DNA from 4 places in the Velazquezella soli genome. Region 4 is predicted to be linked to each of the others. Evidence: predicted binding sites of a transcription regulator. Region 4 holds the regulator's gene; each other region holds the start of a gene.
What was found. Region 4 encodes PhoB, which activates phosphate uptake and scavenging genes when phosphate is short. Its sites were predicted from a motif close to TGTCATNNANCTGTCAT; they were not measured.

Region 1 (7,384 bases), 1.6 Mb from region 4:
CTTGCCGTGCATCGGCAGCGCCAGCTGCCGCAACTCGCCGCCATAGGCTTCGGCCAGCGCCTGCAGGCCAAGGCACACGCCGAAGATCGGCAGGTCCTTTGCCCGCGCCGCCTTGATCGTCGCCTTGCAGTCGAAATCCTTCGGATTGCCCGGCCCCGGCGACAGGACGACGAGATCCGGATCGATCCGGGTAAACACCTCTTCCGGCACCGGCGAGCGAACGGTCGAGACCGTCGCTCCCGTCTGGCGGAAGTAGTTGGCAAGCGTGTGGACGAAACTGTCTTCGTGGTCGACCAGCAGGATCTTCACCCCCTGGCCCACCTTGGCGACGTCACGCGAAGCCTTGGCAGTGTTGCCGGCGCGCGCATCGCGGATCGCCGAAATCATCGCCGATGCCTTCAGCTCGGTCTCGGCCTCTTCCTCATGCGGATCCGAATCGTTGAGCAGCGTCGCACCGGCACGCACTTCGGCAATGCCGTCCTTGACGCGGATGGTGCGCAGCGTCAGCCCCGTATTCATGTCGCCGTTGAAGCCGACCATGCCGATCGCGCCGCCATACCAGGCGCGCGGGCTCTTTTCGTTGGCCTCGACAAACCGCATCGCCCACAGCTTTGGCGCACCGGTCACGGTCACTGCCCAGGCGTGGCTCAGGAACCCGTCGAACGCATCCATATCCGGACGCAGCCGTCCCTCGATATGGTCGACTGTGTGGATGAGCCGCGAATACATCTCGATCTGCCGGCGGCCGATCACCTTGACCGAACCCGGCTCGCAGACGCGCGACTTGTCGTTGCGGTCGACGTCGGAGCACATGGTCAGCTCCGACTCGTCCTTCTTGGAATTGAGCAGCTTCAGGATCTGCTCAGAGTCGGAAATCGCATCCTCTCCGCGCTTGATCGTGCCCGAAATCGGGCAGGTCTCGATGCGACGGCCGGAGACCCGCACGAACATTTCGGGCGATGCGCCGATCAGATATTCCTGGTTGCCGAGATTGATGAAGAACGAATAGGGCGACGGGTTGATCGCCTTCAGCCGGTTGGAAATCTGCGACGGATTGCTGTCGCAGCGCTCCATGAACTTCTGGCCCGGAACCACTTCGAACAGGTCGCCGCGGCGAAAGCTTTCCTTGGCGCGGGTAACGAGGCTCGCATATTCCCCCGGCTTATGATCGCCCTTCGGCGGCGTCACCGTGGTGCGCAGGAACGGCTCGGGCGCGATATCCTGCGCCTTGCCTTCCGTCGTCACGCCGTCCTTGGCAAAGTCGTAGCGATCGACCCAGGCCTTTGCAGCATGGTGATCGACGACCAGAATTTCGTCGGGCAGGTAGAGAACCATGTCGCGCTGGTCTTCCGGCCGCTGCATGGAAAGCTTGATCGCATCGAACTGGAACGCAAGATCGTAGCCGAAAGCCCCGAACAGACCGATTGCCGAATCCGCATCCGAATGGAAGAGATCGACAATGGCCCGAAGCGCGGTAAACACCGTCGGCATCTTCGAGCGCTCTTCCTCTGTAAAGACGCGGGACGGCTGGTTGACGGTCAGATCCAGACGGCGGTCGGTGCGCTCGCCGAGCGTCAGGTCGGAAATCGTCGCAAGCTTGTCGGCGATAAACGACAAAAGCACTTCGCCGCGACCGTTATAGGCCTCGATCCACATCGCCCGGCCGTTGCAGGTAATGCCGAGCGGCGGATCGGCGATCGCCGTATCCCAGCGGGTATAGCGTCCGGGATATTCGTAGTTCGACGAAAACACCGCGCCGCGGCGCTCGTCGAGCCGGTCGACATAAGACGAGATCGCGGTTGCATATTCGGCCGGCCTGCGGGCGCGGCTGACGCTGATTCCGCCCTTGGTCTCGTAGGTCTCGGACCCGTCGTCGTGAATGATCGTCGCCATGTCTGCCTCTTGAAATCCCTGTTGATCTGCCCGGGTCTCAGAAGCGGCCAATAAAAAAGCCGCCTCGGTAATCGGGCGGCTTGGTCATAGTCTTGTCGATGGACATGACTGGTCAAGGCCGCGTCAGCGTGCCCACCACCAGTTACCGTTGTTGCTCATCGAAATCATCATGGAGCGAATTGTTAGCGCGGCTCCGGCAAACGCGCAAGTGGATTTATTTGGCCACAATGCGACCAAAACAGGGTCATCCGCGTTGCGTCTCCGAAACATGGGAAAGGACGACCGAAGGATGAAGCATACTCTATGCCTTCTCGCTTTAAGCACTTCGCTGGCAATGAGCGCACCGCTGACACTGGGTGCAGCGCCTCTACCCGCCCGCCCAGCACCGCAAGGCTCGACGCCGAACGTTGTCGAAATCAACATCATCGACCAGTTCATGCGCGATGCCGGACGCACCCGCAAACAGTCGACGCGCAAATCCTCGTCCGGCAAAAACCAGTCGACCCGCCCCGCACAGGGTTCCCAGAACCTCAGCCGCGCCGCGATCCCCGCCGCCCCCGCCCTCGCTACCGTTCCGCTTCCCATGGCGAAGCCGGGTGGTGAACCCGTGCCCGAGGCAACGGCGGCAACGGCCGCAGCCGCTGCTACACCTGAGGTCGCCGCAAAGCCCGTCGAAGCAAAGCCCGAGAACCCGCCCGAAACCCCTGCGGAGAAGCCTGCAGAGCGCCCCGCAGAGCCACCTGTCCCGGCCCCCGAACAGACCCAGAGCCCGGAACAGACCGGTAAAGCTCCTGAAGAAACCATCCCGACCCCCACTCCCAAGCCGGAAGAACCCGCAGAACAGAAGCCCGCCGCATCGAGCGACGACGGCAAGACTGAACCTGCCAAACCGGACGCCGCCAAGCCAGACGACAAGGCACCGCAGGACAAGGCCGCTGATGACGAAACTCCGGCCGACAAGCCTGCGGACGAAAAGCAGGAACAGGCCGAGACCCCGCCTCCTCCGCCTCTCGTCGAGGAAGACGCCGCAGAACTCAAGGCCTGCCTTGCAGACCTCGGTGCCATCGGCGCCAAGTTCGAATCGGTCAAACCGATCGACGACGGCAATGGCTGCGGCATCAAGCAGCCGATCGAGGTGGCGCAGGTTCTGCCCGGCGTCGATCTCGGCGGCGCCACCATGCGCTGCAAGACGGCGCTGACTATGGCCCACTGGCTGAAGGATACGGTCCAGCCCGCGCTCAACATCGCCATGCCGGGCCGCAAGATCACCGGGCTTGTCCCGGGCTCCACCTACCAGTGCCGCCTCAGAAACAGCGCCTCGACCGGCAAGATCTCCGAGCACGGTCGCGGCAACGCCTTCGATGTCGCCGCCTTCAAGCTCGACAATGGCGAGAAGGTCGTGATGAAGCGCCGGGAGGACGATCATACGCTGGAGGGTGCCTTCCAGATGACCGCCACCGCCGGGGCCTGCCTGCATTTCACCACGGTCCTCGCCCCCGGCAGCGATGCCGCCCACGAGGATCACCTTCATCTCGACATCATCGAAAGGGATGGCGGCTACCGCATCTGCGAGTAGTCGTTGAGGGCCAGGGTCAGGCCGGCGACGAGCCGGTCAGCCGGCTTTCCTGGGTGCCGATCGTCATGGCATTGCCGCGCCATTCGAACGAGCCGGAAAGCCAGCTCCTGATCCAGATCGCCGGCAGCATCACGTCGCGCACCATCATTGCCGGCAGCGACAGGATCGACAGCCGCCAGCCCTTGGCCCGCGCAAGGGCGAGTTCCGGCAGGTAGGTTGCGGCAAACACGGTCGCGGCCACCAGACCGACATTGAGATCCAGCATGACGGCGCCGATCAACCCTAGCGCCAGAGGCGGCAGCGCTCCGAGCAGGATCTCCGGCGTGAAGAACAGCGGAAACGTCACCCGCCGCAGCCGGGCCCAGCGCGTCTGGCGCGACCAGATTTCCTCCAGCCCGCGGCGCCCGAGCGGCTGCTCGAACGGTGCCGACACAAGGTGCACTTTCTTGCCATGCCGGTTGACGAGCTTGGTCGACGCCGCGTCCTCGGCAATCTCGGCCGCCAGCGCCTGGATGCCGCCGGCAGCATCCAGAAACGGCTTGTGCCACAGCATGCTCTTGCCCTGCGCAAAGCCGAGCCCCAGCGCCTCGCCCACATATTGCCAGCGCGCCTGCAGCGTATTCAGGAAAGCGCATTCCACTTCCGCCCAGAACCCGTCCGGACGCGATCCGATCGGCGTCGAGCATACGAGCCCGGTATCGGCCCGCCAACCGGAGACGAGGTTCTGAATATAGTCCTTGGGCATCAACACGTTGGAATCGGCAAGCACCACCCACTCGTGTCGTGCCGCATGCCAGCCCTTGGCGCAGTTGTTGAGCTTGGGATTGGCGCTGATCCGGTCATCGCCGATCAGCAGCCGCGCCGGCACCGCCGGATGCGCGGCAATCGCCGAGCGGATCTCGGCGATGATCGGATCACCCTCGTCCTGCACGCAGAAGATCAGCTCGTAATCCGGCCACTCGAGCTTGAATGCATGCGCGAGCGTCAGGCTGGAATAGGCCTCGATGCCGCGCACCGGAATGACGATCGATACACCGTCCGGCTTGATCACCGCCGGCTTGTCACTCGCTTTGTCCCGATGCGAAAGCCGCAGGCCGGCAACCGCGATGCTGAAGAGATTGATCGCCAGAAGGGCCATGGCGAGTGTCGCAAGAACAAGATCCATCCTGATGTTCCCGATGGCCGGCCCCGAATCGTCGGGTCACCGCCAGTGCCGCAAGAGTAAGGACGAACAGACCATTTCGGTGTGACAGACGCATGACGTTGCCCCTCACCCGCGAAGGCGAGAGGCAAGGACGATCCGGAGAAAAAAGTAGGACCGCCGTTGAGCAGCCCTAGAACAGCCCCTCGATCAGCCCATCCGCGTTCAGATGGATTCGCTCGGCCGACGGCGCGCTTGGAAGGCCCGGCATGGTCATGATCTCGCCGGTGATCGCCACGATAAAGCCGGCGCCGGCCGACAGTCGCACTTCGCGCACATGCACCACATGCCCTTCCGGCGCTCCGCGCAGGTTCGGATCGGTGGAGAACGAATACTGCGTCTTGGCGATGCAGACCGGCAGATGGCCGTAGCCGGCAGTTTCCCAAGCCTTCAGCTGATCGCGCACCGGCTTTTCCGCCGTCACCTCGCCGGCATGATAGATCTTGGTGGCGACCGCCTCGATCTTCTCCATCAGCGGCATGTCGTCAGGATAGATCGGCTTGAAGTTGGCGGCACCGCTTGTCGCCAGTTCCACCACCTTGTAGGACAGTTCCTCGATGCCGGCCGAGCCCTCGGCCCAGTGGCGGCAGAGGATCGCCTCGGCGCCGTGATGCGAGACGTAGTCCTTGATCGCCGCCACTTCCGCATCGGTATCCGAGATGAAGTGGTTGATCGCGACCACGACCGGCACGCCGAACTTGCGCACATTTGCGATGTGACGCCCAAGGTTCGAGCAGCCGCGCGTCAGCGCCTCGACATTCTCGGCTCCGAGATCGTCCTTCTTCACGCCGCCGTTCATCTTCAGCGCCCGGATGGTCGCGACGATCACGGCCGCATCGGGCTTCAGCCCTGCCTTGCGGCACTTGATGTCGAAGAACTTTTCGGCCCCCAGATCCGCTCCGAAACCCGCTTCGGTCACCACATAGTCGCCAAGCTTCAGCGCCGTCTTCGTCGCGATCACGGAGTTGCAGCCATGGGCGATGTTGGCGAACGGCCCGCCATGCACCAGCGCCGGATTGTTTTCCAGCGTCTGCACCAGGTTCGGCTGCATCGCGTCTTTCAAAAGCACCGCCATCGCCTTGTCGGCCTTGATGTCGCGGGCATAGACCGGCGAGCGGTCGAACCGGTAGCCGATGACGATATCGCCGAGCCGCTTTTCAAGGTCGGCCAGATCCTGCGCCAGGCAGAGGATCGCCATCACTTCGGATGCGACGGTAATGTCGAAGCCGCTTTCGCGCGCAAAGCCGTTCGACACGCCGCCAAGCGAGGTCACGGTCTGGCGCAGCGCCCGGTCGTTCATGTCCATCACCCGCCGCCAGGTGATGCGGCGCGTGTCGATGTCGAGCGCGTTGCCCCAGTAGACATGGTTGTCGATCATCGCCGACAGGAGATTGTGCGCAGAGGTAATGGCGTGAAAGTCGCCGGTGAAGTGCAGGTTGATGTCTTCCATCGGCACGACCTGCGCATAGCCGCCGCCGGCAGCCCCGCCCTTGACGCCGAAACAGGGGCCGAGCGACGGCTCGCGCACGCAGATCACGGCCTTCTTGCCGATCCGGTTCAGCCCGTCGCCGAGGCCTACCGTGGTCGTCGTCTTGCCCTCGCCGGCAGGCGTCGGATTGATCGCCGTCACGAGGATCAGCTTGCCATCGGGGCGGCCCTGGAGCGAGCCGATGAAATCGGCCCCGATCTTCGCCTTGTCATGGCCGTAGGGCACCAACGCCTCGGGAGAGATGCCAAGCGCCGCGCCAATGTCCGCGATCGGTTTCTTTTTTGCCGCGCGGGCGATCTCGATGTCGGATGGAACGGGGGCCATGCTTGTCTCTCGCTTGTTGGTTTGCGTGAACCATGGCCACAGCCGCTTCCCCACGACAAGCCCGGAACGGGAACAGCGCCCTGATTATGCACACTACAACGCGCTCATCCACACACCAAAGTTGCAATTTAATTCGATACAATCTTATATATCTCTGATCCATGGGGGATCGAGGGGGAACGACCAATGAACCTTATTCTCTGCTGCGACGGCACCTGGAACACGCCCGACGATATGGATGGCGGCCAGCCTAGCCCGACCAATGTTCGCAAGATTTACAATGCAGTCGCCGACAAGGATGCCGCTGGCATCAAACAGGATGCCTACTATCACCCCGGTGTCGGCACAGACGGAACCTGGTGGCGACGTGCGGTGGAAGGCGGTACCGGCAAGGGTCTCGCTGACAACATCAAGGGTGCTTACAAATGGCTTGCCAGCACCTACAAATCCGGAGATCAAATCTATCTGTTCGGCTTCAGTCGTGGCGCCTACACGGTCCGCAGCCTCGGCGGCATGATCTCCAAATGCGGCCTTCTGGATATCAAAGCCTCTAAGCTCGACGAAGAGGGAACCTGGAAGGCGATCGAGGCGATTTTCACGGAGTACCGCGCCAAGAGCGAAGCCGGCACCAAGCGCAAACAGTCCGGCAAGATCCACTTCCACAACGTCGCCCCAGGCGGCACCCGCAATGCCTCAACGCTCATCCAGTTCATCGGCGTCTGGGATACGGTCGGCGCGCTCGGCATTCCCGATGACATGGGGTTTCTCAACCTTCTCGACAACCCGGAGAACCATCAGTTTCACGATACGACACTCGGTTCCGCCGTCCTCAACGCCCGCCATGCGGTGGCGCTCGACGAGTTCCGCCAAAGTTTCATGCCGACGCTCTGGGTCAAGCCGG
Region 2 (7,384 bases), 2.0 Mb from region 4:
TCGCTCTTCGTCTCCGCGGGTTTGGTATTGTCAAAGGTTTGAACGTCTTCCACGCCGGTCCCCATCAAAAATCGATCGCGGAATAGAAAATCGCAAACATCGCGTCGATCAGGATCACCGCGAAGATCGATTTCACCACCGACGAGGTGACGTGCTGGCCAAGCGATTCTGCGCTGCCGCCGACTTTCATTCCCTCGACAGCCGCCACGATGCCGATTGCCAGCGCCATGAACGGCGCCTTGATCATGCCTGATGCCACCGACGAGAAGTCGACCGCCTCCTTGAGGCGCGACAGGAACGTATCGAAAGTAATGCCGGAGTAGACCAGCGTGATCACCGCAGCGCCGTAGAGGGCCGACAGGTTCGCCACGATGGTCAGGAGCGGCAGTGCGATCGTCAGGGCGACAAGTCGCGGGAACACGAGCACACCGACGGGATTGAGGCCGATGACGGTCAGCGCGTCGATTTCCTCGCGCATCTTCATGGAGCCGATTTCGGCGGTGATCGCGCTTCCCGAACGGCCGGCGATCATGATCGCCGTGATCAGAACGCCGATTTCGCGAAGCTGCAGAATGCCGACCAAGTCGACGACGAAGATTTCTGCCCCGAAATACCGGAGCTGGAAAGCGCCCTGCTGGGCAATGATCGCGCCGATCAGAAACGACATCAGCAGGATGATCGGAACCGCACGCACGCCCATCCGGTCGATATGCGTCACGACGGATGCAGGAGAGACGCCGGATCCGCGGCCGAATTTCAGCTGTGCGCCACGGACCGCCGAGCCGAGAATGTGCATGGCGGCGACGAAGTCACCGGCAAATTCCGTCATCGTCTTGCCGACCGGGCTGAACACGCGATCAAACAGCGACCGCTTGTCCTGATCGTTGGGCGGCGGTGCCGGGGTCTTTTCCGGCAGGGCGCCAACCAGTTCCTCGATCGTCCCTTCCGCCCCGACCAACTTCGCGTCGCGACCCTGCTCGGCTTTTGCCGACAGAAGACGGCGAATCAGCCAGGCGCCGGATGTATCGATTCCGTCGATCCCCGAGACGTCGATCTCGAGGGATCCAGACCCGCTGCTCTTTTCAAGATCGCCAAACGCCTTGAGGACCGGCGAAATCGAATGATTGCGCCATTCTCCGGCCAGAATGTAGCGCTCGCCATCGCCGCCGGGCAGGTCTTCGGCTTTGATTTCGGCAGGTTGTGACGGCACAGGTTTCTTTCGGCTTAGGTTAAGCAGCACGCGGCTGCGATCTGCTGTTGATCGCAGCACTGAGAGCGGCAATATAGCGACCCTGAACGGATTTGCCACAACGCCCAGGTGGAAAACCATGACGCGTCACTTCGAAGCAACAATCGAGAAATTCCCGATCGCCGGGGTGTTTACGATTTCCCGCGGCTCCAAGACCGAAGCCGAGGTCGTGACCTGTACGATCACCCGGGATGGCATCACCGGCCGGGGCGAATGCGTTCCTTACAGACGCTACGGCGAAACGACGGACGGCGTGCTGGCCGAGATCAACTCCCTCGCGTCGATGATGCACGATGGCATGGATCGCCACATACTGCAGACCCGATTGCGGCCGGGAGCCGCGCGCAACGCGGTGGACTGCGCCTTGTGGGATCTGGAAGCCAAGACCCTCGGCCGATCGGTCGCATCGATGATTGAAGCTGCCGAAAAGCCGCTCATCACCGCATTTACGCTGTCACTCGGCGAACCCGAGGCAATGGCGGAGGATGCGCGCAGGAATGCCGAACGTCCGCTGCTCAAGATCAAGCTCGGCACTGAAGACGACGAAAGCCGGATGCGAGCCGTGCGGCAGGCAGCGCCCGATTCGCGCCTGATCGTCGATGCCAACGAGGGTTGGACCGAGGACAATCTGGCCCGCCATCTGGAAGTCGCGGATGCCCTTGGCGTTTCGCTGATCGAACAGCCGCTTCCAGCAGGCAAGGATGCGATTCTCGCCACCATCCGCCGCACGGTGATGATCTGCGCCGACGAAAGCGTACACGCAACGGGCGATCTGGCGAGTTTGAGAAACCGCTATGATGCCGTCAATATCAAGCTCGACAAGACCGGCGGGCTGACCGAGGCGCTGATCATGAAAGAGGAAGCAGAACGGCTCGGCTTTGCTGTCATGATCGGCTGCATGGTCGGAACGTCGCTGGCCATGGCACCGGCCGTACTTCTGGCGCAAGGTGCCGATTACGCGGATCTCGACGGTCCCTTGCTTTTGGCGCACGACCGTCCGGACGGGCTGCAATACGAAGGGTCCCTCGTCTACCCGCCCCGGCCGAACCTCTGGGGTTGAGTCTCAAGCGGAAAGTCGTGGCCGTTACGCGGCCTGCATGCCCCTGATCGTCTCCGGTGCCGGCAGCGTCGTGATTTCCGCGGTCTTCGCGATCTTCTGCCAGGAGATCAGCTCCAGCGTCCCGTCACGATGCTCGGCAATCGCCGTGCAGCTTTCGACCCAGTCGCCCGTGTTGACGTAGTGGATCCCGTCGATGTCTTCCATGACCGCATGATGGATATGGCCGCAGATGATGCCATCGACATTGTTGCGACGAGCCTCGTCGACGACAACCTTCTGGAACTCGCCGATGAAATTCACGGCGTGCTTCACCTGCAGCTTGGCCCAGGCAGAGAATGACCAGTATGGCAGGCCGATGCGGCGGCGCACCGCTGCAAGACCGACATTGATGGCGATTGCCGCATCATAGGCCCAGTCACCGAGATAGGCGAGCAGACGCGCATTGCGCACCACGACGTCGAACTCGTCACCGTGCAGCACCAGGTATTTCCGCCCGTCTGCCATCTCGTAGATCATCCGGTCTGCGACCTCGATACCGCCGAAATGCATGCCGGGGAAATCCCGCAGGAATTCGTCGTGGTTTCCCGGAATGTAGACGATCCGCGTGCCCTTTCGTGCCTTGCGCAGAAGCTTCTGAACCACGTCGTTACAGCCCTGCGGCCAGTTCCAGCTGCGCTTCAACCGCCAGCCGTCGACGATATCGCCGACCAGCACGATCGTTTCCGCCTCGTGGTAGCGCAGGAAATCGAGGAGAAAGTCCGTGCGGGCGGCCTTGGAGCCGAGATGCACGTCCGAAATGAACAGGGTTCTGAAATGCCTTGTCTCGATTGCATCGGCCACGGAAACGTCCCTTCGTTACCTACCTTGTCCTACCCTTCGAAAATCAGACTCGTGTTTCAGGATGATGACAGGGGCGCGATCGCCGCAGTCGGCGACCACCCGAAACCGGCGGCAAAATCCGACAGCATCGCAAATATTGTAGTTTCTCGATGGATCGATTGATGTAAGGAGGGGACTCGCATGTCAGGACGGAAATCGTTACGAGGAGCCATAAGAGCATGGATGGGCACGACAATCCGAAACCATCGCCGGTAACCGGAGATCTCGACGAACAGGCTCTCTTCTTCCACCGCTATCCCCGCCCCGGCAAACTGGAAATCCAGGCCACCAAGCCGCTCGGCAACCAGCGCGACCTGGCACTTGCCTATTCGCCGGGTGTGGCCGCTCCTTGCCTTGCGATCCGCGACAATCCGGAAATGGCCGCGGAATTTACCGCGCGTGCCAATCTGGTCGCCGTGGTCTCCAACGGCACTGCCGTGCTCGGTCTCGGCAATATCGGCCCGCTTGCCTCCAAGCCGGTAATGGAAGGCAAGGCCGTCCTCTTCAAGAAATTCGCCGGCATCGATGTGTTCGACATCGAAATCGACGCGCCGGGCATCGAAGCCATGGTCTCGACGATCTCGGCACTCGAGCCGACCTTCGGCGGCATCAACCTCGAAGACATCAAGTCTCCGGAATGTTTCGAAGTCGAGCGTCGTCTTCGCGAAAAGATGAATATCCCGGTCTTCCATGACGATCAGCACGGAACGGCGATCATTGTCGCCGCCGCGATCCTCAACGGCCTGGAGCTTGCCGGCAAGACGATCGATAACGTCAAGATCGTCACGTCGGGCGCCGGTGCAGCGGCGCTTGCCTGCCTGCATCTTCTCGTGTCGCTTGGTGCGAAGAAGGAAAACATCTGGGTCCACGATATCGAAGGGCTGGTCTATGAGGGCCGCGTCGAGCTGATGGACGAGTGGAAGGCGATCTACGCCCAGAAAAGCGACAACCGCGTTCTGGCCGACAATATCGCCGGCGCAGACGTCTTCCTCGGCCTGTCGGCCGCAGGCGTGTTGAAGCCCGAACTTCTGGTGCAGATGGCCGAAAAGCCGCTGATCATGGCGCTCGCCAACCCGACGCCGGAAATCATGCCGGAACTCGCCCGCGCCGAGCGTCCCGACGCGATGATCTGCACCGGCCGCTCGGATTTCGCCAACCAGGTCAACAACGTCCTCTGCTTCCCCTACATCTTCCGTGGTGCACTCGATTGCGGCGCCCGCACGATCAACGAAGAAATGAAGATGGCGGCGGTCAAGGCGATCGCGGCACTTGCCCGCGAGGAAGTCTCCGACGTCGCCGCGAAAGCCTATTCCGGTGAAACGCCGATCTTTGGCCCCGACTACCTGATCCCATCGCCATTTGATCCGCGGCTGATCCTGCGCATCGCGCCGGCCGTCGCAAGGGCTGCGGCCGAAAGCGGCGTCGCCGCTCGTCCGATCCAGGATTTTGAAGCCTATCTCGACCAGCTTAGCCGATTCGTCTGGCGCTCCGGCTTCGTGATGAAGCCGATCTTCACGGCGGCCAAGACTGCCGAGAGAAATCGCGTCATCTTCGCCGAAGGCGAGGACGAACGCGTTCTGAGGGCCGCACAGATCCTGCTCGAAGAGCAGATCGCAAGGCCCATCCTGATCGGCCGTCCCTCGGTCATCGAAGCGCGTCTCCAGCGTTTCGGCATCCGCATCCGCCCGAATGTCGATTTCGCCGTCGTCAACCCGGAAGACGATCCGCGTTACCGCGGCTATGTCGACGACTATTTTGCGCTTGTCGGCCGCCAGGGCGTCAATCCGGAAGCAGCACGAACCATCGTGCGCACCAGCAACACGGTCATCGGCGCGCTATCGGTCCAGCGCGGCGAGGCCGATGCGCTGATCTGCGGCATCGAAGGCCGCTACGACCGGCATCTGCGCGACGTCAACCAGATCATCGGCAAACGCGAAGGCACGAAGACGCTCGCCGGCCTCAGCCTGCTGATTTCGCAGCGCGGTGCGATCTTCTTCACAGACACGTTCGTCAACTACAATCCGACCGCCGAAGAGATTGCCGAGATCACCATTCTCTCGGCCCAGGAAGTGCGCCGCTTCGGCATCAAGCCGAAGGCGGCCCTCATCTGCCACTCCAATTTCGGCTCGCGCAATTCCGAAAGCGCCGCGAAGATGCGCGACGCACTCGCCATCATTCGCGAACGGGCGCCGGATCTGGAAGTCGACGGTGAAATGCAGGGTGGCTCGGCGCTTTCCGAGGAACTGCGCAAGCGTGCCATGCCGAGCACCACATTGTCCGGTGAAGCCAATCTGCTGGTCTTCCCGAACCTCGATGCGGCCAGCATCTCGCTTGGCCTGGTGCGCACCATGATGGACGCGCTGCATGTCGGCCCGATCCTGCTTGGCACGGCAAAACCCGCCCATGTTCTCGGCCAGTCCGTCACATCCCGCGGCGTCGTCAATATGGCGGCTCTGGCCGTCGTCGAAGCCTCGCAGCCAGAGTCGCTGTTCGGCTAGGTCTCACAGAAGCCGGGGCGGTTTAGGATATCTTCATCCGCCCCGGCCTATGTTTGATGGGTTTTAACGAATTGCCGGAAAAGCGATGCGATTTCGCGGCCTGATCTTCATTCCGCTCGTCTTCGTCCCCGCCTCCGTCCTGGCGCGGGATGCGCAGCTTTGCGCAGATCTGTACCGCAAGCTTCACAGCACACCCGTTGTGATCGGCAATACCGCTGAGATGCGCCGATATGCGCAGGACCTCAGCCAGGCAAACTCCGACATCCGCAAACTTCGCGTCGACATGCGCCGCGCCGGATGCGGTGGCGGCAGCATTGTTTCCTTTGGCGCGGCCAAGGCCGACCAGTGCGAACCCCTTCTCGAGCAGTTGCAAGCCCTGGAGGAAAACCGCGAAGTGCTTGTTGACGAGCGCAACAAAGCCCGCAACCTGTCCGTCACCGGGGAAGAGCGCGGCGCAACCATCGTTGCCATCCGTCAGAATGCCTGCATTCCGTCCGATTTCCAGGATGTCGCGAAGGAGGAGGAAAAGGAACGGATCCGGGTGAAGGGGATCGCGCTACCGAAGGATGAGGAGGCCTATTCCGGCAGCATCACCGACCTGCGGACCCGCAAGCCTGCCACCGTCCAGAAGGTTGCGATCGATCCCACGCCGCCGGTACCGGAGCGGAATTACGAAACCTCCGCAAAGGTCCGCACGGTGGGTCCGATTTTTCTCCCTGAAGCCAGTATTGATCTGCGCCACCCCCGCGAAAATGGTCCGCAGCAACAGCAGTAGTCAGTCTCCCTGCCAGCGCTCGGAAAACACCAGGTCTTCCAGTGCAAGGCGCTGGCGCCAGCCGCGCACGGCCAGTTCCGGCTCGCTGTAGAGCTTGTCCACATGGCCGAGACAGAGCCAGGCGACGATCGCCACGCGCTCTGGGATACCCAGCAGCCTGCGCACGTCCTCATCGCGGAAAATGCTGACCCAGCCGACACCGACGCCTTCGGCGCGCGCGGCAAGCCACAGGTTCTGCACGGCGCAGACGGTGGAGTAGACATCCATGCGCGGATTGTGGGTGCGACCGAGCACGACCGGTCCCGCCCTGTCCGGATCACAGGTAACGCAGATCGATAGCGGCGCCTTGCGAATGCCTTCAAGCTTGAGGCTGCGATAAAGCTCGCGCTCGCCGCCGGAAAACATCTCGGCCGCCTCGTCATTGGCCTTGGAAAAGGCCTCCCAGGCCGCCTGCCGCATCGCCTGGTCACGGACGAGGATGAAGTTCCACGGCTGCATGAACCCGACTGACGGTGCGGCATGCGCGGCCGCCAGAAGACGGGTGACAAGCTCGTCGCTCAAGGGGTCGGCAAGGAACTGATCGCGAACGTCGCGTCGCGTTTCGATCACCCGGTAGATCGCTGCCCGCTCCGTCGCGGAAAAGGCGCCGGCCGGAGCAAGGCCTGCTTGCGTATCGTCGGACGGTTCTGGAATTGGCGGCATCGTCTATCCCCAACAGTGCTTGCGACGGCTGAAGCAAAACTGCCGAGGCTATGCCCGACCATACCAGATATCGCAAGCCCATCACGAAACAGGAAAATACCTGACATAGGCGAATTCGTCACCGTCCGGTGACCAGTTTGGCGAATTCATCGTGCCCTGCCCGCCGAACAGTTCGAACAGCGTTTCGACATTGCTGCCATCCATATCCATCAGCCGAACCC
Region 3 (7,384 bases), 1.2 Mb from region 4:
AGCGTCTGCGACGCCGCATCGCCGGCCGACGCACGCTTCAGTGCGACATCGAGCGCCTTGACGTACAAGCCGCGCTGAAACGCACCATAGGCCTCGTCGATCGGGCCCGTATAGGGCTTCTCCGGCGGCAGTGGCGGCAAGGTCACGCCCATGCGCTGATAGAGTTCGACACCGGCGGACGGCACGATGCCATCGGGCTGTGCACCGCGTTCGACGCCCATTGCATCCGGCGCGACCGGTCTCGTCACCACTTGACGCGACTGCGCCGCCGTCGGCCCCTCCTGCTCCACCGCACCGGGTTGCTGCACCTGCGCAATTGCCGGATGCGGCAAGACGGCCGACGCCGAAAGGCTGGCGGCAAGCATCAGGACGGTGGATGAGGCGCGACGAATCGATGGCATGGAGACCATCAAGCCTCAAACCGTGGCGCTTTTTCGTCCAGATCGGCGTTGACCAGTCGAACTGCTTCCTGCGGTCCTTCGGGATGATCGAAGACAGCCAGTCTCAAAGCCACGAATTCCGCTCCGTTTTCGGCAACCTCGAGCGCCGAGGAAATGTCCGTGCCGCCCATGGCGATACAGGGAATTTCCACCATCGAAGCCCACCATTCCGCAAGCGCGACGTTCTTCGGATGCGCCTCCGGCTTGATGTCGCCATCGAGCTTGCCGAAGAAAATATAGTCGGGGCGGCGCTCGCCCACTTCGAGCGCCGTGTGACGCTCGGATGCACCACCGGCGCCGACGATCATCTTCGGGCTGAATTTCTCGATCGTTTCTTCCAGCTCTTCCATCGAACCGGCCATATGCAGGCCATCTGCCTTGACGCGACCTGCGACGCGGCTGTCTCCGGCGATCAGCGCTGCGGCACCCGCAGCCTGGATCATCGGCACCATGAGTTCGGCGCGGTCCTGGAACGCGGTATCGTCTTCATCGTATTGCGGCAGGATCACCGAGGCGACATCGCCGCCCGCAAGCGCCTTCTCCAACCGGTCCGCCTGCGCTTTCGCATCCGCATCCTGCGGCACGATCAGCACCAGACGGCAACGCTCTTCCTGTTTCTTCATGTTTCTTCCCATGCAGCGAACCGCAACCCGGCGATCCGCACTCGTTTTCTCTTGAATGATTCGATAGACCGGAAGGATTGCGCAATCAACCGCTCATCCCATCTGCCCGCCTCAACGGTGCAAGCCTGAAGTGCCCATGCCAGACATATTTTCCTCCGATACGCTCAGCCTCGCCTTCTTTGCAGCAGCGGTGCCCGCCGTGATGCTGGTCGGGCTTTCCAAGGGCGGCATTGGCGGCGCGATCGGCCTGATGGGCATGCCGCTGATGTCGCTTGCCGTCGACCCGGTCAAAGCGGCGGCGATCTTCCTGCCGATCCTGATCCTGATGGATATCGTGGCACTCTGGTCCTGGCGCCATTTCAACGACAGAAAAACCCTGCTGATGATCCTGCCGGGCGGCGTCATCGGCATCGCGCTCGGCTGGGCGACCTCGGCCTATGTTTCGGACGACGCGTTGCGGATTGTTATTGCCGCGGCAACGATCTTCTTCGCCCTCCGTTACTTCTGGCAGGTCTACGGCCCAGCTAAGAACCGTCCCGCCGCCGCACTGCCGCATCGTCCGGCGGCCGCCACGTTCTGGGGCGCGCTGTCGGGCTATGCCAGTTTCGTGGCGCATGCCGGCGGCCCGCCCTTCCAGATCTACGTTCTGCCGATGAAGCTGGATCCTAAGAAATACACCGGGGCCAGCATCCGCTTCTTCGCCATCGTCAACGCCGTCAAGATCATCCCCTATTTCCTTCTCGGCGCATTGGGGGCCGAAAACCTGACGATCTCGGCGACATTGCTGCCGGCAGCCCTGGTCTCGACCATGCTCGGTGCCGCGATCGTCAAGCATCTGAAGTCGGAAGTGTTCTATCCGATGACCTACGCGCTCGCTCTCGTTGCCGGCGTAAAGCTTCTGTGGGACGGCCTGCCGATCTGACCGGTCCATCCGAACATCATAAAAAACCCAATTACAATAAGGCCTTCCACCGGTCGCGAGACACGAAAACGGTTGATGCTTCGTCAAGTTATGCTTAGCTTCAAACTATGACACTCGATCCGTTTTCAGCCATTGCCGACCCGAACCGGCGCCATCTCCTCGAAGAGCTGAGACGCGCGCCGAAAACCGTGAATGAACTTGCACAAGGGCTGCCGATCAGCAGGCCGGCCGTCTCGCAGCATCTGAAAGCACTGCTGGACAGCGATCTCGTGACTGTCACACCAGAGGGAACGCGGCGCATCTATGCCGTGAACGGCAGCGGCTTCACCCGGCTCAACCTGTGGCTCGACCAGTTCTGGACGTGAATTCTGGCCGCGACTGTGACGTTACGACCAGAACTGTTGCTTTTAGTCTTGGAATTTATCGTGCCGCTGTGGGCACCCTCTCACGAATGTACGTGAGGCGCGTGGCGCTTTTGATCGCCTAATGACGGGTGTCGGTCTTTAACCGCTCCACCTCGTCTTTGATGCGCAGCTTGCGGCGCTTGAGCTCTGCGATCTCACGATCGTCGGCGGATGGAGATGCGAGAACGGACTGGAGTTCCTCTTCGAGGTCGCCGTGCTTCTTTTCAAGCGATGCGATATGCGCCTGGACGGTCATGTGGCATGTTCCTTCCTTAGGTACCTGCCTTGGCACTCCTCTGAGCCAAGGCTTCAGGTTTGCAACAGAAGTGTGACACGGTTGGTCCGCTTTGTCGAAGGAGAAATCATGGTCTCTCAGCGGCAAATTCGTGGCGTCGGCTAACTTCCAGTTAACGCGGTTTGATGGTAGGAGCTTGCGGATGAAGCCGGGGTTTGCAAAAAGCCGGCGTAAAGAATGGGGACTGAGCATGCGTGATCAGGAACAGGCGGATAACCGGCTGGTACTCGCGAAACTTCGCCAGGAACACGAAGATTACGACGCCGCGATCAATGCCATGATCAAGGTCGGCTGTGAGGCTCTTCGCATCCAGCGCATGAAGAAGAAGAAGCTGGCCATCAAGGACCGGATGACCCAGATCGAAGACCAGATCATTCCCGACATCATCGCTTGAGTTCACCTTAAAAGGGCCTGGAATGTCAGAAAGACCCGCAGTCGCCATCATCATGGGCAGCCAGTCCGACTGGGAGACCATGAAGAACGCCGCCGACACGCTTGATACGCTCGACATCGGTTACGAAGCACGGATCGTCTCGGCACACCGCACGCCGGACCGGATGTACGAATTCGCCAAAAGCGCCCGCGACGAGGGCTTCAAGGTCATCATCGCCGGTGCCGGCGGCGCTGCCCACCTGCCGGGCATGACAGCGGCCCTGACGCCGCTTCCGGTGTTCGGCGTGCCCGTCCAGTCAAAGACCATGAGCGGAACCGACAGCCTTTACTCGATCGTGCAGATGCCCGCCGGCATCCCCGTCGGCACGCTGGCCATCGGCCGAGCCGGCGCGATCAATGCCGCCCTTCTTGCTGCAGCGGTGCTTGCCCTTTCCGACGATGACCTTGCCGACCGACTCGACGCCTATCGCGCGCACCACACCGCATCGGTCGCCGAATATCCCATCGACGAAGCACCCTGAGAAACATCATGACGATCCGCACCATCGGCATAATCGGCGGCGGCCAGCTCGGCCGCATGCTGGCGATCGCTGCCGCACGCCTGAACTACCGCATCATCATTCTCGAACCGCAGGCGGATTGCCCAGCCGCCCAGGTCGCGAACGAACAGATCACGGCGGCCTACGACGACAGGGCGGCGCTGGCCGATCTCGCCAGCCGCTGCGACGTCGTGACCTACGAATTTGAAAACGTACCGGTCGAGGCAGCCGAGTTCCTGCAGCAGTCGGCTCCAGTCTACCCGCCGGCCAAGGCCCTGGAAGTGGCGCAGGATAGGATTGTTGAAAAGCAGTTCCTCAACGGCTGCGGCATCGAGACCGCAAGGTTTCATTCCGTCGACAGCCAAGCCGATCTCGAAGCAGCGCTTGCAGACTTCGGCGGCAAGGGTGTCTTGAAGACCCGCCGCATGGGCTACGACGGCAAGGGCCAGCGCGTGTTCCGCTCCAGCGACGACAAGGCCGATGGCGCCTATGCGGACCTCGGCTCGGTGCCGATGGTTCTTGAAAGCTTCGTGCCCTTCGAGCGCGAAATCTCGATCATCGCCGCGCGCGCCAAGGACGGCACGGTCTCCTGCTACGATCCGGCCGAGAACATCCACCGCAACGGCATCCTTCATACCTCCACCCTGCCCGCGACCATTCCAGACACGACCGCGCAGACCGCGCGCAGTGCCGCCGAAAAGCTCCTCGCTGCCCTCGACTATGTCGGCGTGATCGGCATGGAATTTTTTGTGATGGCCGATGGCACCCTGATTGCCAACGAGATCGCACCGCGCGTGCACAATTCCGGTCATTGGACAGAGGCTGCCTGCGTGGTCTCGCAGTTCGAGCAGCATATCCGCGCGGTGGCCGGCGCAAGCCTCGGCGATCCGCGCCGTCATTCCGATTGCGTGATGACCAACCTGATCGGCGACGACATCCTCGACGTGCCCGGCTGGCTCGCGAGGACCGACGTGCTGGTCCACCTCTACGGCAAGACGGAATCCCGTCCGGGCCGGAAAATGGGCCATGTCACGGAGCTGAAGGGGCGGAAAACCCGGTCATAAAGTGCGTCACAAGGTTGACACGCATCCAGCCACGGGTTATCTGCACGCCAACCTGAGCGCGCCCCTCGTCGACAGATAGGCGGCACGCTTTCGATTGATAGAGACAAGCGGCTCTTTGAGCCCACAGACTTCTGGACCAGTACAATGAAGATCAAGAACTCGCTCAAGGCGCTGAAGGCTCGTCATCGCGATAACCGTCTGGTTCGCCGCAAGGGCCGCGTTTACATCATCAACAAGCAGAACCCGCGCTTCAAGGCCCGCCAGGGCTGATTTGCGCTGATATCGACGTTTTGTCCGGGCACGCCTGAGACGATCAAATTGTCGGTAGCGTGAAATTTCGGGTTTGACCTTCGGCGCATGCGGATTACTTTATCCGCATGCGCTATTTTCGTTCAAGCTTCGTGATCCTTGCTGTGTGTGTTGCGGTGCCTGCCTTTGCGCAGACCCTGCCCCAGCCCATGCCGCCATCCCAACCGATGCCTCCCGCTCCGCCGCTGGAAAGTCCGCAGCAGGGAGGTCCGGAAGCAGCACCAAATGCCGGCCAGCCTCTCAACGCCAGGGTCGACCCGCTATTTGCGGCGCTGAAACGTGAGCGCAATCCGGAAAAGGCGCGCGGAATCGCCACGCAGATCGCCATGAACATGGGTGAGTCGGGCAGTCCCACAGTCAATCTTCTTATGGGCTGGGCGGCCACGGCCGCCAAGGAAAAGCGCAACGCCGCCGCCCTCGACTTCCTCGACCGCGTCACTCTCATCGATCCCGCCTATATCGAAGGCTGGAACCGCCGCGCCACAATGCATTACGCGATGGGCGACCAGCGCAAGGCGATGGCCGATATTGCCGAAGTGCTGAAGCGTGAGCCTCGCCATTTCGGCGCGCTGGCCGGTCTTGCCGGAATCCTCACCGAAGCCGGACGGGACAGCCAGGCGCTGAATGCGTGGGAGCGTTATCTCGACATCTACCCCGCCGATCGCGAGGCGCAGGAGGCTGTGACCAAGCTATCCGAAAAGATCGCCGGCAACCGAACCTGATGGGCCGCCATGGGGATTGTACCTCTTATCTTGTCTCTCATCGCATTCGGCTTCGGCTTCACGGCCTGGAAGGCGAAAGCGATCGAGGCCAACCTTCCGAACGACGGTGAACTCACCGATCTCGGCGATATCCGTATCAACGCCCTTCATGTCGCAGCACCAGCCGAGGGCGACCTTCCCCCGATCGTCTTCATCCACGGCGCCAGCGGCAATCTGAAGGACCAGGAAGCAGCGTTCCGCAGACCGCTAGAAGGGCGCGCCGAAATGCTGTTCGTCGACCGTCCCGGTCACGGCTATTCCGAGCGTGGCGGCGAAGAGAACGGCTTTCCGGATGGCCAGGCCGAAACGATCGCTCGCCTCATGGATCGCTACGGCATCGAGAAGGCGATCATCGTCGGCCATTCCTTCGGGGGTGCGATCGCCACATCCTTCGCGCTCTACCATCCGGAAAAGACGGCAGGCCTGCTTCTTCTCGCGCCCGCCACCCATCCCTGGCCGGGCGGCGTCGACTGGTACTACAATCTCGCAGCCCGCCCTTATCTCGGACGCCTGTTTACCCGCTTCCTGGCGCTGCCTGCCGGGCTGGTGCTGATGGAGAAGGCAACCCATGCCGTCTTCCATCCCAACCCCCGTCCGGACCGCTACCTCGACGGCGGCGCCACCGCACTGGTGTTGCGGCCTGAGAACTTCCGCAACAACGCGATCGACGTCGCCAATCTCAACGACTACGTCACCAGGGTCGCACCGCGCTACAGCGAGATCACCGCACCGACGCTGATCATCAACGGCGACAGCGACAAGATTGTCTCGATGGATATCCATGCGAAGGCGCTGACGGCCGCCGTCGCCGGCGCCGAACTGGTCGTCATCCGCGGCCTCGGCCACAAGCCGGATTACCTCGCGACCGATCTCGCCATCGCCGGGATCGAGAAGCTTGCGGGTCACCACCGCGACCTGCAGTCCGTTGCCCGCAGGGTCGAGGCGCGACTGGCGAAAGTGGTCGACGAGCCGATGCCGGACATGGATTTCTCGATCGAAAAGACCTGAAACGACAACGGCCGCCGGATCACTCCGACGGCCGTTTTCATTTCACGCTGTTGATAGCGGGTTTAAACCCCACTCTGCCCATCTGCACCGATATAGGCGATGCGCAGCATGTTGGTGGCGCCAGGTGTGCCCAGTGGCACGCCGGCCGAGATGATGATCCGGTCGCCCGGCTTACCAAAACCTTCGGAGGCGACGATGCGGCAGGCGTTGTTGACCATGTCGTCGAGGTCAGTCGCGTCGTGGGTGACGACGCAGTGCATGCCCCAGCCGATCGACAGTCGACGCGCGGTCTTGACGCTCGGCGACAGTGCCAGGATCGGAACGTTCGGACGCTCGCGCGAAGCGCGAAGGCCTGTTGTGCCCGACGATGTGTAGGTAACGATCACGGCAAGCCGCAGCGTCTCTGCAATCTGGCGGGCAGCAAGCGAGATTGCGTCGGCACCGGTTGCTTCCGGCGTCGCGCGCTGCGCATAGATGATGCTTGGATAAAGCGGATCGTCTTCCACCTTGCGGGCAATCGACGCCATCATCGAAACGGCTTCGACCGGATACTGACCGGACGCCGATTCGGCCGACAGCATGATCGCATCGGCACCTTCGAACACGGCGATCGAGACGTCGGAAAC
Region 4 (7,384 bases):
TCGGCATGGTCGCCTTCGTGGCGAACTATCCGACCACGCCGATGGATCCGTCGACAGCGCTGCCGGTACAGATCTACATGTGGGCTAACGAGGCGGAACGCGCCTTCGTTGAACGAACCTCGGGAGCGATCATGATCCTGCTCCTGTTCCTGATCTTGATGAATGTTGGCGCAATTCTCTTGCGACGCCGCTTCGAACGGCGTTGGTAGAGGAAGGGGGAAGCAATGAACATGATGTCAGAAGCTGCAGTTGAGAAGGCGCTGGACAAGAAAATGAACGACGTTGCATATAAGATGATCGGCAAGGATGTCTCCGTTTATTACGGTGACAAGCGCGCTCTTTATGACGTGAACCTGAATGTCCGCCAAAATACCGTCACTGCTTTGATCGGTCCGTCCGGCTGCGGCAAGTCCACCTTCCTGCGCACGATGAACCGCATGAACGACACGATCGAGGGTTGCCGCGTCACCGGCAAGATCACGCTCGACGGCGACGATATCTACGACAAGGAAATCGACGTTGTGGAGCTGCGTGCCCGGGTCGGCATGGTGTTCCAGAAGCCGAACCCGTTCCCGAAGTCGATCTACGAGAACATTGCCTACGGTCCCCGCATCCACGGCCTTGCCCGCGGCAAGACGGAAATGGACGCGATCGTCGAGGCAAGCCTGCAGCGCGCCGGCCTCTGGGCAGAAGTCAAGGATCGCCTGCATGAAGGCGGTACCGGCCTTTCCGGCGGTCAGCAGCAGCGCCTGTGCATCGCCCGTGCGATCGCCGTTTCGCCTGAAGTCATTCTGATGGACGAGCCGTGCTCGGCACTCGACCCCATCGCCACGGCCAAGGTCGAGGAACTGATCCACGAACTGCGCGCCAACTACACGATCGTGATCGTCACCCACTCGATGCAGCAGGCGGCCCGCGTTTCGCAGCGCACGGCGATGTTCCATCTCGGCCACCTGGTCGAGGAAAACGATACCGACAAGATGTTCACCAATCCGGATGACCAGCGCACCCAGGATTACATCATGGGCCGCTTCGGCTGATGCGGGCGCAGAGCCCGTCAGCCGCAACTGCAGACATCAAGGATCAGACACATGGTTTCGACCCATATTCTCTCGGCCTATGACGAGGAACTGAAATACCTGAACCGCCGGATCTCCGAAATGGGCGGCCTGGCGGAGCAGATGTGCGGTGATGCCGTGCGTGCGCTCGTCAACTCCGACTCCGCACTGGCCCAGAAGGTCATCTCGGACGACGTCATTCTCGACCATGCCGAGCGCGATATCCAGGACAAGGCGATCGTCACCATCGCCAAGCGTCAGCCGATGGCGGCCGACCTTCGCGAGATCATCGGCACGCTGCGCATTGCAGCTGACCTGGAACGCGTCGGCGACCTTGGTAAGAACACCGCCAAGCGCGTGCTCGCCGTGCAGGGAACAGGCGTCCCGCGCAAGCTCGCCCGTGGTCTGGAGCATCTTTCCGAACTGGCGCTGGTGCAGCTCAAGGACGTTCTTGATGTCTTCGCCAACCGCTCCGCGGAAAAAGCCGAAATCATCCGCCAGCGCGATGAAGAGATTGACGCGATGTACACCTCGCTGTTCCGCGAACTCCTCACCTACATGATGGAGGATCCGCGCAACATCACCACGTGCACCCATCTCCTGTTCTGCGCCAAGAACATCGAGCGCATCGGCGACCACGCGACGAATATCGCCGAGACCATCTACTACATCGCGACCGGCGCACAGCCGGAGGGCGAACGTCCGAAGGACGATACGTCCAACATGCTCGGCTCCGCCGGGACATGATGCAGCTCTCCCGAAATCGCCTGCCGGTTTCGGGACGATAACTGCCAAAACCAATGACCTGAAGCAGCGCGAGCGGATCTGGCGGATCTAAGTGCGGTTCGGGACGAGTGACGGAGCAAGTCGGAATGCAGCCGAAGATCGCAGTCGTGGAAGACGAAGAGGCCCTCAGCGTCCTCCTTCGGTATAACCTGGAGGCCGAGGGTTACGAGGTCGATACCGTGCTTCGCGGTGACGAAGCGGAAATCAGGCTTCAGGAGCGCGTTCCGGATCTTCTCATTCTCGACTGGATGCTGCCGGGCGTTTCAGGCATCGAACTCTGCCGTCGCCTGCGTATGCGGCCGGAGACGGAACGCCTGCCGATCATCATGCTGACGGCGCGCGGCGAAGAAAGCGAGCGCGTTCGCGGGCTTGCCACCGGCGCAGACGACTATGTGGTCAAGCCTTTCTCGACGCCGGAACTGATGGCCCGCGTCAAGGCGATGCTGCGCCGTGCCCGACCGGAGGTCCTTTCGAGCGTCCTCAAATGCGGCGATATCGAACTCGATCGCGAAACCCATCGCGTTCACCGCAAGAGCCGCGAAGTTCGCCTCGGGCCGACAGAGTTTAGACTTCTGGAATTCCTGATGGCCTCACCCAGCCGCGTCTTTTCGCGCTCGCAGCTGCTCGACGGCGTCTGGGGTCATGACATCTATGTCGACGAACGCACCGTCGACGTGCATGTGGGGCGCCTGCGGAAGGCACTCAACTTCTCCAACATGCAGGATGTCATCCGCACGGTCCGCGGTGCCGGTTACTCAATGGAAGCCTGAGCACCGCGTCTCCTAGCCGGCAGCGTCATGGCAATCACGCCGGTCACGACGCAGGCGAGACCGAGCCAGGCTGTCGAGGCAAGCGTTTCGCCGAGAAACACGACGCCGATGCCAACGCCGATCGGCACCCGCAGATAGGCCTGCGCCGTCGTGCCGACGGAGCCCAGCGTCTGCACCAGCCGGAAATAGATGACGAAGGCGAGCGCCGTCGAAAATACCGCGAGCGCCAACAGGGCGAGCATCGAATCGGTGCTGGGCGTCAGCGTCCAGGGTCTGTCGACCACGAGGCTCACGGGAATGAGGATGGCCGCCCCTGCGATCAGCGATCCCGCGGCGGGCATCATCGGGTCCAATCCCTTAAAATTCTTCCCGAAGATGGCAGCCGCCGCATAGCAGATCGTCGCGGTCACGATGGCGAGTTGAGCCCAGAGGTTCTCGCCCGACCCGGCAAGCGCCTCCATGCCGACGATCAGGCATATGCCGACAATGCCTGCCGCAACTCCGAACAGCTTGGCCGCAGAGACGCTTTCATGGCGCGTGATCAGCGCCGTCAGCAGAAACGCGAAGATCGGCGTCGTTGAACTCAAAATGGTGGCAAGGCCCGCATCGGTCGTCTGTTCGGCCCAGGCAATCAGGGTGAAGGGGACAGCGCTGTTCAGGCAGGCCTGAACCGTGAAGAGCGTCCAGGTCTGCCGGTCCCTCGGCAGTTTCAAGCCGCGCAGGTGCAGTGCCGCAACGAGAATGAGACCGGCGACCAGCGTCCTGACGGCGATAAAGGTGATGGGCGAGATCGTCTCCACACCGACCTTGATCAGCGTGTAGGACGCGCCCCAAAGCGTCGCGAGCGTGAGGAGCAGCAACAGATCCGTTGCCATGCTTGTTTTGGTGTCCGCCATTCCAGTTCCTATCCCCATCCATGCAATCTCCGCCCGTCTTAGCGGAGAGAGGAAAAGAAATGCTTCGACGACGGCCGAACCGTTGACCGCTGACGGCAAAGTTTTCCGGTGCTAGAACTGGATCATGCCCAATATGGTTTCAGGAAACACGATTGCGGAAGTTGCAAGCCTGATCGGCGATGCTGCACGCGCCAACATGCTGTCCGCGCTGATGGGCGGACAGGCGCTGACGGCGGGCGAACTGGCACGCCACGCCGGCGTCACCGCGCAGACCACCAGCGGCCATCGCGGCAAACTGGCGCAGGTTCGCCTGATCGAGGTCGAGAAGCAGGGCAGGCACCGCTATTACCGACTTGCCTCTCCGGAAGTCGCGCACGCGATCCACGCGTTGATGGCAGTCGCCGCGGATGGGCCGAAGCGCCATCATCCTGTCGGCCCGAAAGACGAAGCGTTACGGCTTGCCCGCACCTGTTACGATCACATGGCCGGCCGTCTCGCCATCGCGCTCGCCGATGCCCTAACAGGAAGCGGCTACATGCTGCTCGGCGATGGAGCCGGCCTGATCACCGACGAGGGCAGACGGTTCTTTTGTGATTTCGGGATCGATCTCGAACAGCTGACCCGTTCGAAACGCCCGCTCTGCCGGACATGCCTCGATTGGAGCGAGCGACGGCCGCATCTGGCGGGACAAATGGGTGCGGCGCTGCTGGACCGCGCTCTTGGCGTCGGCTGGATCGGCCGCCGAGAGGAAACCCGGGCTCTGCGGATCACGCGCGCCGGAGAGATCGGGTTTGCCGAGACATTCAGGCTTCCATCGGACTGGCGTATTGCACCGTCCGAAACTCTGATGGTCAGGCGGCTTCCTGGGTCTTCCATTCCGGCAGCGGGAACAGCTTGTCGTAGCCAAGATTGAAGAGATAGGCATAGACCACGTAGAACAGCGCGATCGCGATATCCATTGTCAGCGCATGGAGAAGGGTAATCTGCAGATACCACGCGATAAACGGCATCAGCACGACCAGCAGACCGATTTCGAACAGCACCGCATGAGCAATGCGCAAGGCAGGCGTCTTTAGCGTCGTACCCCGTCGCGCCTGCAGAAAGCGGTCGAAACCCAGATTGTAGAGGTAGTTCCAGCCGGTCGCGACCGTCGCAGACACGACGCCGACAATGCCCATATGTTCGACCGGCATGTCGAAGACGAAGGCGCCGAGTGGCACCATCATCAGAAGCCCGATGATTTCAAAGCTGATAGCGTGGCGAATACGGTCTCTTATCGAGCGCATGATCTTCCCCTTTAGGTCAGGTTCATGCCGGGTCGTCCCGGCGTTATGCCCATTCAGGGGGAGGTCGTCCTCTCTCGAGGCCGAAATAGGAGCCCAGGGAGTGCGAGGCAAGTTTTTTCAGCGCAAGTCAGCCATGCCGAAAACGCAAAAGGCGGGCCAGAGCCCGCCTTCGATCTTGTTTCCGTAGCCGCCTGACTTAAGACGCGCGGGCAGCCGGACGACGGCGCTCGTGCACGGGCTGGTAGGCAAGCTTCGCGTGATATTTGCAATAGGGCGACGCATCCTGCGCATCGCAACCGCAGAAATGGAAGTCGTCCGTCAGCGGATCGCCGACCGGCCACTTGCATGTGCGCTCGGTGAGATCCGTCAGCGACAGACGGCGCGAGATCGGCACGACGACGCTGCCGGAAGCGGTGTATTTCACCGGTTCGGCGACGTTGACGTCCTGATCTTCCTTGAGGGCGTTTGCACCCACCGTCCGTGCTGCGGGACGGGCTGTGTCGCGTCCGGCAAAGCTCGGCGCGCGCGGAGCTGCGGGCGCTGGGCGCTTGGATGCCGGGCGATTGGCCGACGCCGAACCGCCTGCTTTGGCGCGACCCGGAAGGTTGAGACGGTGCACTTTGCCGATCACGGCATTGCGGCTTACGCCTCCAAGTTGGGCTGCAATCTGGCTGGCGCTGAGACCTTCCGACCATAGTTTTTTAAGTCGCTCGACGCGCTCATCAGTCCAGTTCATGCCGTTCTCCGCCTTTGAACGTTGCTGGCAGACAGAATCCGTTCACCTCTGCGGCGAAATAAATCCGCCGCACCCACGCAATCTATGCTTCGAGGTGACTAGTTCCGCCGCATGCGTTCTAGTAATTGAGGATTAACCTAGTGTGTGGCTGACTCCGTGGCAAGAGTCGCTCGAATCGCCGCGAATCGATTTCGCGGTTTTCCCCAACTTGCTGCCCTCAAGAGTCATTTTTGTCACAGACCGAAATGCCGCAATACAGCATCAGGTTGCATCGCGGCATATGCCCCGAAAGCCCTATAAAACACCAAGTTTTGTTGACATGGAGGCACTTAGCCATGATAGTGCCCGCGCCGCCCGGTGGGCGGCATTTTTGATTTTTCAGGCCGCATTCCCGGTCTCCGGAGAGGTCTGGAGAGGGGGGTCGGAACCTACCCAGAGGAGTGATGTCGCCATGGCTGAAGCCGCACTTTACGACACGTTTGCCCGGGCACCTTTGCGCTTTGATCGAGGCGAGGGCGTATGGCTTGTGACGGAAGGTGGCGAGCGATATCTGGATTTCGGGGCAGGCGTTGCCGTCACCTCCTGCGGTCATTCCAATCCGCATCTGGTAAACGCGCTGAAGTCGCAGGCCGAGAAGGTCTGGCACCTCTCCAACCTCTACGAGATCCCGGAGCAGGAACGTCTGGCCCGCCGTCTGGTGGATGCCACGTTCGCCGACAAGGTGTTCTTTACCAATTCCGGCGCCGAAGCGCTTGAGACCGCCATCAAGACGGCGCGTCGCTATCATTTCTCCAAGGGCCATCCGGAGAAATTCCACATCATCACCTTCGAGGGTGCTTTCCACGGCCGGACCATCGCGACGATCGCCGCCGGTGGTCAGGAAAAATACATGGAAGGCTTCGGCCCGAAGGCGCCAGGGTTCGATCAGGTCCCATTCGGTGATCTCGATGCCCTCAACGCTGCGATAAACGAAAACACCGGCGCGCTGCTGATCGAGCCGATCCAGGGCGAGGGCGGCGTGCGCGTCGTGGACAAGGAATTCCTGCGCGAGCTGCGTCGCATCTGCGACGACCGGGGTCTGCTGCTGATCCTCGACGAAGTGCAGAGCGGGGTTGGCCGCACCGGCCGGTTCTTCGCCCACGAACTGACAGGCATCACGCCTGATATCATGGCTGTTGCCAAGGGCATCGGCGGCGGCTTCCCGTTCGGCGCCTGCCTTGCGACCGCAGAGGCTGCTTCCGGCATGAAGCCCGGCATTCACGGCACGACCTATGGCGGCAATCCGCTCGGCATGGCCTGCGGCAACGCGGTGCTCGACGTCGTGCTGGCCGATGGCTTCCTTGAAAATGTCCGCGATGTCGCGCTCGTGTTCCGCCAGGGACTGGCAAGCCTGAAGGACCGTTTCCCTGACGTGATCGAAGATATCAGAGGCGAAGGCCTGATGCTCGGCATCAAGGCAAGGGTGCCTGCTGGCGATCTGGTCGTTGCAATGCGCGATGAGAAAATGCTGTCAGTACCTGCTGGCGATAACGTCGTGCGCCTTCTGCCGCCGTTGACGATCACGGCCGCGGAAGCCCGCGAGGGGCTCGCACGGATCGAACGGGCAGCCGAAAAGCTGACCAAGGCAGAACTTAAGAAAACAGCCTGAGCGCGATGAGGGGTGCCGGTGACGGTTCCCCTCGATAGGGGACGATAGCATGGCATCACCAAAGCATTTCCTGGATCTTTCGGCGGTTTCGCCGGAGGACCTCCGCACCATTCTTGACGACGCCAAGAGCCGCAAGCAGGCCTTCAAGGCCGGCAAGGGCGATCAGCCACTCGCCGGCAAGATGCTGGCGATGATCTTCGAAAA

Region 1: the regulator PhoB is predicted to act here: its motif matches at 4,716-4,732, upstream of AC0JZ8_RS11575 (ceramide glucosyltransferase).
Region 2: the regulator PhoB is predicted to act here: its motif matches at 3,203-3,219, upstream of AC0JZ8_RS13355 (UDP-2,3-diacylglucosamine diphosphatase).
Region 3: the regulator PhoB is predicted to act here: its motif matches at 2,707-2,723, upstream of AC0JZ8_RS09525 (YdcH family protein).

What each region holds. Positions count from the first base shown of each region.
Region 1 is NZ_CDRNXF010000004.1:1,648,137-1,655,520, reverse strand. Features, by position in the region: gene AC0JZ8_RS11585 (anthranilate synthase) at 1-1,893, opposite strand, end outside; gene AC0JZ8_RS11580 (extensin-like domain-containing protein) at 2,183-3,469, shown strand; gene AC0JZ8_RS11575 (ceramide glucosyltransferase) at 3,486-4,634, opposite strand; gene AC0JZ8_RS11570 (formate--tetrahydrofolate ligase) at 4,804-6,483, opposite strand; gene AC0JZ8_RS11565 (DUF2235 domain-containing protein) at 6,670-7,384, shown strand, end outside.
Region 2 is NZ_CDRNXF010000004.1:2,033,896-2,041,279, reverse strand. Features, by position in the region: gene AC0JZ8_RS13370 (ABC transporter ATP-binding protein) at 1-65, opposite strand, end outside; gene AC0JZ8_RS13365 (ABC transporter permease) at 65-1,270, opposite strand; gene dgcA (N-acetyl-D-Glu racemase DgcA) at 1,329-2,309, shown strand; gene AC0JZ8_RS13355 (UDP-2,3-diacylglucosamine diphosphatase) at 2,334-3,149, opposite strand; gene AC0JZ8_RS13350 (NADP-dependent malic enzyme) at 3,368-5,686, shown strand; gene AC0JZ8_RS13345 (hypothetical protein) at 5,772-6,461, shown strand; gene bluB (5,6-dimethylbenzimidazole synthase) at 6,462-7,163, opposite strand; gene AC0JZ8_RS13335 (TolB family protein) at 7,245-7,384, opposite strand, start outside.
Region 3 is NZ_CDRNXF010000004.1:1,249,924-1,257,307, reverse strand. Features, by position in the region: gene AC0JZ8_RS09545 (tetratricopeptide repeat protein) at 1-401, opposite strand, end outside; gene AC0JZ8_RS09540 (thiamine phosphate synthase) at 410-1,063, opposite strand; gene AC0JZ8_RS09535 (sulfite exporter TauE/SafE family protein) at 1,200-1,985, shown strand; gene AC0JZ8_RS09530 (ArsR/SmtB family transcription factor) at 2,093-2,350, shown strand; gene AC0JZ8_RS09525 (YdcH family protein) at 2,469-2,645, opposite strand; gene AC0JZ8_RS09520 (YdcH family protein) at 2,875-3,078, shown strand; gene purE (5-(carboxyamino)imidazole ribonucleotide mutase) at 3,101-3,598, shown strand; gene AC0JZ8_RS09510 (5-(carboxyamino)imidazole ribonucleotide synthase) at 3,607-4,680, shown strand; gene ykgO (type B 50S ribosomal protein L36) at 4,825-4,950, shown strand; gene AC0JZ8_RS09500 (tetratricopeptide repeat protein) at 5,058-5,711, shown strand; gene AC0JZ8_RS09495 (alpha/beta fold hydrolase) at 5,721-6,758, shown strand; gene pyk (pyruvate kinase) at 6,821-7,384, opposite strand, start outside.
Region 4 is NZ_CDRNXF010000004.1:5,110-12,493, reverse strand. Features, by position in the region: gene pstA (phosphate ABC transporter permease PstA) at 1-209, shown strand, start outside; gene pstB (phosphate ABC transporter ATP-binding protein PstB) at 225-1,040, shown strand; gene phoU (phosphate signaling complex protein PhoU) at 1,092-1,805, shown strand; gene phoB (phosphate regulon transcriptional regulator PhoB) at 1,931-2,614, shown strand; gene AC0JZ8_RS03630 (DMT family transporter) at 2,596-3,510, opposite strand; gene AC0JZ8_RS03625 (ArsR/SmtB family transcription factor) at 3,635-4,423, shown strand; gene AC0JZ8_RS03620 (PACE efflux transporter) at 4,362-4,796, opposite strand; gene AC0JZ8_RS03615 (GcrA family cell cycle regulator) at 4,993-5,532, opposite strand; gene AC0JZ8_RS03610 (acetylornithine transaminase) at 5,984-7,180, shown strand; gene argF (ornithine carbamoyltransferase) at 7,230-7,384, shown strand, end outside.